DNA from 2 places in the Pseudoalteromonas sp. P1-13-1a genome. Region 2 is predicted to be linked to the other one. Evidence: predicted binding sites of a transcription regulator. Region 2 holds the regulator's gene; the other holds the start of a gene.
What was found. Region 2 encodes MetJ, which represses methionine synthesis genes. Its sites were predicted from a motif close to TAGACGTCTAGACGTCTA; they were not measured.
Positions count from the first base shown of each region.

Region 1: a site for MetJ is predicted at 2,621-2,638, ahead of metK (methionine adenosyltransferase). Genes of this name have one in related genera too.

Region 1 covers NZ_LKDV01000056.1:1,958-6,398, forward strand. Annotated here, with positions in the region: gene rpiA (ribose-5-phosphate isomerase RpiA) at 1-24, opposite strand, end outside; gene AN391_RS19390 (5-formyltetrahydrofolate cyclo-ligase) at 62-658, opposite strand; gene AN391_RS19395 (hypothetical protein) at 678-1,220, opposite strand; gene metK (methionine adenosyltransferase) at 1,368-2,519, opposite strand; gene tkt (transketolase) at 2,824-4,441, shown strand, end outside.
Region 2 covers NZ_LKDV01000006.1:70,844-75,284, forward strand. Annotated here, with positions in the region: gene priA (primosomal protein N') at 1-417, opposite strand, end outside; gene rpmE (50S ribosomal protein L31) at 650-865, shown strand; gene AN391_RS06140 (malic enzyme-like NAD(P)-binding protein) at 1,386-2,627, shown strand; gene metJ (met regulon transcriptional regulator MetJ) at 2,689-3,009, opposite strand; gene metB (cystathionine gamma-synthase) at 3,278-4,441, shown strand, end outside.

The sequences.
Region 1 (4,441 bases), on a different contig from region 2:
TTTTTTTAATTCGTCTTGCGTCATTGTCATGCTCATGTTTCAAATGTGTAGTGGGTGTATATTACCAGTGATAAATTTTATCAGGAGTAATAATGGTTTTAAGTGGAACATCCCACGATTCAATTGGCAGTGCATCTACTTTTTGGCAGCTGTGTGCTAGGCCAATAAGTTGCGGTTTTTGCCAATTGTATGCGTGTAATTGCGCCAGTGTTTTATCGTAAAATCCACCCCCCATTCCTAATCGGTTACCTTGATTATCAAATGCAACAAGTGGCATCAGTAAGTAATCTAAATCAGTTAATGGGCATATTTGAGAGCAGTTCAGCTTAGGCTCCAAGATACCATAGCGATTTGCTCTCATGGGTGAGTTTTTTTCATAGCGTTGAAATAGCAAAGTAGCCCCATTAAATGGGTGTATAACGGGTAAATAAAGAGCATGGCCTTGTCGCCATAACTCATTAATTAACAGCGATGTATCTAACTCTCCATCGTTACTAAAGTAAATGGCTATCTGTTTTTTCGAGGCTGTTTTCTCGCTATTTAGCTGTTGAGTAAAATTCAACTTTAGCTGTGCAGCGGCTTTTTCTTGCTGTTTTTTTGATAGATTATTGCGTAATTGACGAATAGATTGGCGTATGTGTGTACGTTTATTGCTCATTGTAATTACGCACCTTCGATTAAATAGACACTAAATCAGGAAAAGCTAAGTAAACAGCAAGCACAATCAGTAGTAAAACGGCGGTGGCAATCAGTGAATATAACAAAATATTGCTACGCGCTTTAACAGGTTCATCGAGCTGCTCGTCAAGCATTAGATCATCTTCTTGCCACTCATCGCTTTCGTCTGCAGGGCTTTTTAGCTCATTGGTTGGAAGCCTTTGTTCTAGCTCTTCTAGTTTTTCTTCAAGGCGGATCAGGCTGCTTGTTATGTAATCGAGGGCATCAAAAATCCGTTCATCACGCTGACTAGCTGCACTAGGGTTTTGAGGAGGCTGCTCACCTGTGGCTTGTAACTTACTTTTAATGCCTAAACTTGCGAGTAATTTGGCTTGCTTTAGGGCTTTGTCTTTATTGCTTGGTGCAAAGAGTGTCTTGCCGTTAAAAAACTGTGTTACTTTATCTTCAGACGTTTTTAGTTTATTTGCTAAATTAACGCAGGCAGTTTTAGTCTCAGTGCCCTCAGCGAGCCCTACAAACATAACGCGAAAATTATTGGCCATTTACTTATCCCTTAAGCTTTTATTATGCAAAGAGTATATACCTAAAACAGTAAGTAATTCGAGGGCTCGCTAAAACTCATTATTAACTTTTATTTTAGATATAAAAACGGCCCTTAAAAGGGCCGTTTTTAATTAATACGTTTTGGCTTAAAGGCCTGCAGCTGCGCGAAGTGCGTCTGCTTTATCTGTACGTTCCCATGGGAATTCGTCACGACCAAAGTGACCGTATGCCGCTGTTGGTTGGTAAATTGGGCGCTCTAAATTAAGCATTTGAATTAAGCCGTAAGGGCGTAGGTCAAAGTGCTCGCGAATAAGCTCGATTAAGCGACCTTCTTCAAGCTTGCTTGTACCAAAGGTTTCAACGCTGATAGAGGTAGGCTCTGCAACACCAATTGCGTAAGATACTTGCAGCTCACACTTATCAGCAAGGCCTGCAGCCACTACGTTTTTAGCTACGTAGCGTGCAGCATATGCTGCTGAACGGTCAACTTTTGATGGATCTTTACCAGAGAAAGCACCACCACCGTGACGTGCCATACCGCCGTATGTATCTACAATAATTTTACGACCTGTTAAACCACAGTCGCCCATAGGTCCGCCAATTACAAAACGACCCGTTGGGTTAATGAAAAATTTAGTCGCGCTTGTAATAAGCTCGGCAGGAAGTACCGGCTTAATGATGGTTTCCATCACGGCTTCTACTAAATCATTTTGCGAGATTTCTTCAGCGTGCTGAGTAGAAAGTACAACTGCATCAATACCTACTGGCTTGCCGTTTTCGTATGCAAAAGTTACTTGCGATTTTGCATCTGGGCGTAACCAATTAAGCTCGCCGCTTTTACGTACTTGCGCTTGGCGTTGTACTAAACGGTGTGAGTAAGTAATTGGCGCAGGCATCAGTACTTCTGTTTCGTTACATGCGTAACCAAACATTAGGCCTTGGTCGCCAGCACCTTGTTCTTCTGGGCTAGTACGGTCTACACCTTGGTTAATATCAGGAGACTGCTTACCAATGGTGTTTAAAATAGCACACGAGTCTGCATCGAAACCCATGTCTGAATGCGTGTAGCCAATTTCACGTACTGTTTTACGTGTAATTTCTTCAATATCAACCCATGCGCTAGTCGTGATTTCACCACCAACCATAACCATACCGGTTTTTACGTAAGTTTCGCACGCAACACGGGCATGAGAGTCTTGCTCTAGGATAGCATCAAGTACCGCATCAGAGATTTGATCGGCGATTTTATCCGGATGACCTTCAGAAACAGATTCAGAAGTAAATAAATGTTTTGCCATTGTATTTCTGCTCACAAATATTGCGCTTCACAAACGTCGGTATTAGCGCTAAAAAATTAAGGGGCGTATTTTATCTAAAACGAAACTGCTTGCATAGTGTTTTTACGCCTAGACGTCTAAATAAAATGAGTAATCACTTTTTGGTCTTAAAAAATATTCATAATAGCCCATTTTTATGGGGTTTTTAATTGCACACAGCACCCACATTAAGTAAGAATGGTTGCTATAACAGCTCTTAAGTTACTTAAGGGTAAAAACGAGCACATTAGTACCCGCGCAAATACACATAAAGGTAGGAGAATTCATGCCATCTCGCAAAGAACTTGCAAATGCTATTCGCGTCTTGTCAATGGACGCAGTACAAAAGGCCAAATCTGGTCACCCTGGAGCCCCTATGGGCATGGCCGATATCGCAGAAGTATTATGGCGCGATTATCTAAAGCATAATCCAACTAATCCAGAGTGGGCTGACCGTGACAGATTTATTCTTTCAAACGGCCACGGTTCAATGCTTATTTATTCTCTGCTGCACCTAAGTGGTTACGACTTACCAATTGATGAAATTAAAAACTTCCGTCAAATGCATTCAAAAACACCTGGCCACCCAGAGTACGGTTACGCGCCAGGTATCGAAACCACTACGGGCCCATTAGGTCAGGGGATCACAAACGCGGTTGGTATGGCACTTGCTGAAAAAGCATTGGCTGCACAATTTAACCGTGAGGGTCACGACATTGTTGATCATTACACCTATGCATTTATGGGTGATGGTTGTTTAATGGAAGGTATTTCTCATGAAGCATGTTCACTTGCGGGCACCTTAGGCCTAGGCAAGTTAGTTGCTTTTTGGGATGACAATGGCATTTCAATCGATGGTGAAGTAGAAGGTTGGTTTAGCGACGATACACCAGCACGTTTTAAAGCGTATGGCTGGCACGTAATTAGTGGCGTAGATGGCCACGATAGCGACGCAATCAGTGCTGCAATAGCTGAAGCTAAAAGTGTTACCGATAAACCTACGCTTATTTGTTGTAAAACAGTGATTGGTTATGGCTCGCCTAACAAGTCGGGTAGCCACGATTGTCACGGCGCACCTTTAGGTGATGACGAAATTACAGCATCTCGCGAATTTTTAGGTTGGACTGGCGAGGCATTCGAAATTCCTGAAGATATTTACGCACAGTGGGATGGAAAAGCTAAAGGGCAAGAACTTGAATCAAGCTGGGACGAAAAGTTTGCAGCGTACGCAGATGCTTACCCAGAGCTAGCAGCAGAATTTAAACGTCGTACAGCTGGCGATTTACCTGCTGATTGGGCACAAAAATCACAAGAGTACATAGAGCAGTTACAAGCAAACCCTGCAAATCCAGCATCGCGTAAAGCATCACAAAATGCATTAAACGCCTTTGGCCCAATTTTACCAGAATTCATGGGTGGCTCAGCCGACTTAGCTGGCTCAAATTTAACAATTTGGGATGGCTCTAAAGGATTAACTGCAGACGATGCAAGTGGTAACTACGTTTATTACGGTGTACGTGAGTTTGGTATGTCGGCAATTATGAACGGTATTGCCCTTCATAAAGGCTTTATTCCTTACGGTGCTACTTTCTTAATGTTTATGGAATATGCGCGTAACGCTGTACGTATGGCTGCACTAATGAAGCAACCAAGCATTTTTGTATACACACATGATTCAATCGGTTTAGGTGAAGACGGTCCAACTCACCAACCGGTAGAGCAAATTGCTAGCATGCGTTTAACGCCAAACTTATACAACTGGCGCCCGTGTGACCAAGTTGAGTCGGCAATTGCATGGCAACAAGCTATAGAGCGTAAAGATGGCCCTACATCACTTATCTTTACTCGCCAAGGCCTTGAGCAACAATCGCGTGACGCTCAGCAATTAGCAGATGTTAAAAAGG
Region 2 (4,441 bases):
TTGGGTTTTCGCTTTTAATGACGGTATTTTTGCGCCTTTTTCGGTAAGACTAACCATACTTATGCTGGTTTTATCAGGGTGCTCACCTTGGCGAAGCGCACTAGGCAGCGCAATGTGTATAGTTTCACCGAGTGGGTAGCAATAATAGCGGGCGGTAAAGCTAAGCAGTTCTAAATGCTGCGATGATAAAATGGGGGTTTGGTCAATAACTTCACTAACCGCTTTAATTTTGTTCTCGGGTACATCGGTATGCGTTTTAAGTGCAAGAACAACAGCTACTTTCTTTTGATTCCCAAAAGGCACCAAAACACGCATCCCTGGCATAATTGTCGCTGAGGGCGAGATAAGTTGTTCATCTATTTTATAATCAAAGGTGCGTGGTAACGGAACTTTTATAGCAACTTCAACAAAGCGCATAACAACTCATGTGATAAAGGGTAATAGCTTAATGTACTAAAAATAAGGCTAAAAACCTATACTCAAATAGTCGCTCTAAGGCTAGTTGGTTACTTTTTTGACAAAAAGCGTAATTAAAGCTTGTGCGGGGCAGGCTAGTTGGATAAAATCCGCGGCCTATAAATTTGTTTTAACGACGTATGGTGCCAGACTTCGGGTTTGGAGAGCGATGCGGCCTTAACTAGAGGTTCCTATGAAAGAAGGTATTCACCCTAAGTACGAAGTAATTTCTGCAACATGTTCATGCGGAAACAAATTCGAAACTCGTTCTACTCTTTGTAAAGACATTCACCTAGACGTATGTTCAGCGTGTCACCCGTTTTACACTGGTAAGCAAAAGATTTTAGACACTGGCGGCCGTGTTGATCGCTTCAACAAGCGCTTCGGTGCACTTAGCAGCAAAAAATAATTATTGCTGTTTAGTAAAAAAAAGCATCTTCGGATGCTTTTTTTGTGTCTAAAATTCACCTTTTTGGGTAGAAAACTACCAATTATTACCATATTCCCACTGCATAACTATTTCCTGTTCTTATTCTGAATATGCATAAAGCTTTGCAGACAAACAGACAATTCTTCTCTATATTTTTTATACGTTAATTTTTAACCAAGTTGCTAAAAGCGCTAATCGTGGCGATATTTGTTTTTAACAGTGATTAACGCGCCATAATGGTGCAGTTTGATAGACTAATATCATGCAAAATACTAAAAATATTGTTTAGGTAAAATGAACCTCAAAAAGCACTTTTTAAATGAATTTTTATTTTTTAATGTTGATAACTTTTAGCGAAGTTGCTGATAAATCACTTAAAATTAACGGATATAGCATATAACAGGATAGACCTGATATTGCTTGGAATTTAAAATTAATAAGAGTATCTTAGCCCCATACTCCCTCTCACTTAACTTAAATTGCAGGATACCATCGCGTTATGTCAGATTTTCGTGAACAAGCATTACATTACCACTCTCACCCCGTTCCAGGCAAAATCAGCATTGAGCTAACAAAACCAGCTGAAACGGTGCAAGATTTAGCATTAGCCTATAGCCCAGGTGTAGCAGAGCCTGTGCGAGAAATTGCAGCAGATCCAGCCAATGCGTATAAATACACCGGTAAAGGTAATATGGTTGCAGTTATCAGTAATGGTACGGCAATTTTAGGTTTAGGTAATTTAGGGCCACTAGCCTCTAAGCCTGTTATGGAAGGTAAGGCGCTCTTATTTAAGCGTTTTGCCGGCCTTGATTCTATTGATATTGAAGTTAAGCATCGCACCACCGAAGATTTTATAAATACAGTGGCCAACATTGCCGACACGTTTGGTGGTATTAACTTAGAAGATATTAAAGCGCCAGAATGTTTTGAAATTGAAAAAGCGCTTATTGAACGCTGCAGTATTCCGGTTTTTCATGATGACCAACATGGTACCGCTATTGTAACTGCAGCAGGAATGCTTAACGCATTAGAAGTGCAAGGCAAATCAATAGAAGATGCCATTATTGTATGCTTAGGTGCCGGTGCTGCAGCAGTTGCGTGTATGGAGCTGTTAATTAAGTGTGGAGCACTGCGCGAACATATTTATATGCTAGACCGAAAAGGGGTTATTCATACCCGCCGCGATGACTTAAATGAATACAAGCAGCTTTTTGCTAACAATACAGATAAGCGCACGCTGCAAGATGTAATTGCTGATGCAGATGTGTTTGTAGGTGTATCGGGCCCTAATTTGCTAGCACCTGAAGACCTAAAGTTAATGGCCGATAAGCCAGTGGTATTTGCATGTTCAAACCCAGATCCTGAAATTGCACCTGAGCTTGCGCACAGTGCACGTAAAGACTTAATTATGGCCACAGGGCGTTCTGATTTCCCTAACCAGGTTAATAATGTTTTATGTTTCCCGTTTATTTTCCGTGGTGCTTTAGATGTGCGTGCAAGCGCAATTAACGATGAAATGAAAATAGCTGCTGTTGAAGCTATTCGTAGTATTGCTAAAGAGCCAGTGCCTGAGCAAGTATTAAAAGCAGCGGGTGTAGAAAAGCTCGAATTTGGTGCAGATTACATTATTCCTAAGCCGATGGACCCGCGTTTATTACCACGTATAGCCAAGGCGGTTGCGATTGCGGCTGTTGAATCGGGCGTGGCACAAATCGACTTACCTGAAAATTACATGGCATAATATATAGCGCTTAAACAAAAAAACCTCAGCATGCTGAGGTTTTTTTGTTTAAAAAGACGTTTTATTCTTCGTCTAAAATAGGCACTTCTAAACCCATTTCTTGCATTATTTTTTTAACTTCTTCAGGTACTTTTTCTGCGTTGTCTTTACGTAGGTCATCATCATTAGGTAATGGTTGGCCTGTAAAAGCATGCAAAAACGCTTCGCATAGTAACTCGCTATTTGTTGCATGACGCAGGTTGTTTATTTGACGACGTGTACGCTCATCAGTTAATACTTTTAATACATTTAGCGGGATCGAAACGGTGATCTTTTTAACTTGCTCTGATTTTTTCCCGTGTTCTGCGTATGGGTGAATATACTCACCATTCCATTTAGCCATAAGATGTATCGTTGCCTCAGATTATTAATTTCTCACACGGCGTAAAAAGCGTGTAAATATGCGTGAAATTCTATCGTTTTAAAAAAGATAGTCAAATAATAGATAGCAATCTATCTTAATAAGCTGGTTGTAACGGCAAATAAAGATTTATGAGGGCTTTACACGTATATTATTTTTAGCCATCTAGAGCTTTAAAATCTTTGACTTATTATAATGGATAACTTACTCTTTTAGACGTCTAAACATCCAAATTAATCAGGTGACGAATATGAGCGAAAAAAACAAAGCAACCATTGCTGTACGAAATGGGGTTGATGCCGATAAACATCATGGCGCCGTTGTACCGCCAATTTATTTATCGACGACGTATTCGTTTGCCGATTTTGATACTAAGCGCGCATATGACTATGGGCGCAGTGGCAATCCTAATCGCGATATTTTAGCAGAAACGCTAGCAGAGCTTGAAGGTGGCGCGCGGGGCATTATTACTGCTACGGGCATGGCTGCTGTGCATTTAGCCACACAGTTATTAAATAACGATGATACCTTGGTTATCCCTCACGATTGTTATGGCGGCAGCTACCGTTTATTTACGTCGTTAGAAAAGCGCGGCTTGCTTAAACTTAAAGTACTTGATTTAACTAAACCAGAAAGCCTAGAACAAATTTTAACCATCAAACCTAAATTAATTTGGATAGAAACACCCAGTAACCCTGTGCTGCGCCTAACGGATATTAAAGCCGTGACGGATATAGCAAAACAGTGCGGTGCATTAGTGGCTGCCGATAACACCTTTTTATCACCGGCATTACAAAACCCAATTAAGTTTGGCGTAGATATTGTGGTGCACTCAACCACTAAATATATCAACGGCCATTCTGATGTTGTAGGCGGTGCAGTTGTTGCTGCAACACAAGAGCTTGGTGATGAGCTTGCTTGGTGGGCCAATAACATTGGCATTACCGGCGCTCCATTTGATAGCTATTTAACGTTACGTGGTTTACGTACTTTAAATGTGCGCTTAAGGCAGCACCAAGAAAATGCTCTGGCGATTGCTAAATACCTTGAAAGCTCTGAGTATGTTAGCCAAGTTTACTACCCTGGCCTTGAATCGCACCCTCAACATACGCTTGCTAAAGCCCAACAACTTGGCTTTGGTGGCATGGTTAGCTTTGATATTAAGGGGGATGTGGATGATGCTGCCGCGTTTTTAACAAGCCTTAAAGAGTTTAGCTTAGCTGAATCGCTAGGTGGGGTTGAGAGTTTAATTTGTCACCCTGCGACCATGACTCACGCAGGTATGGAGCCAAAAGCGCGTCTAGAAGCGGGAGTGGGCGATACGTTAATTCGTATTTCGGTCGGTATTGAAGATGTAGAAGATCTATTAGCTGATTTTGAGCGTGTTTTTAACTTAGTTAAACCTGGACAAAAT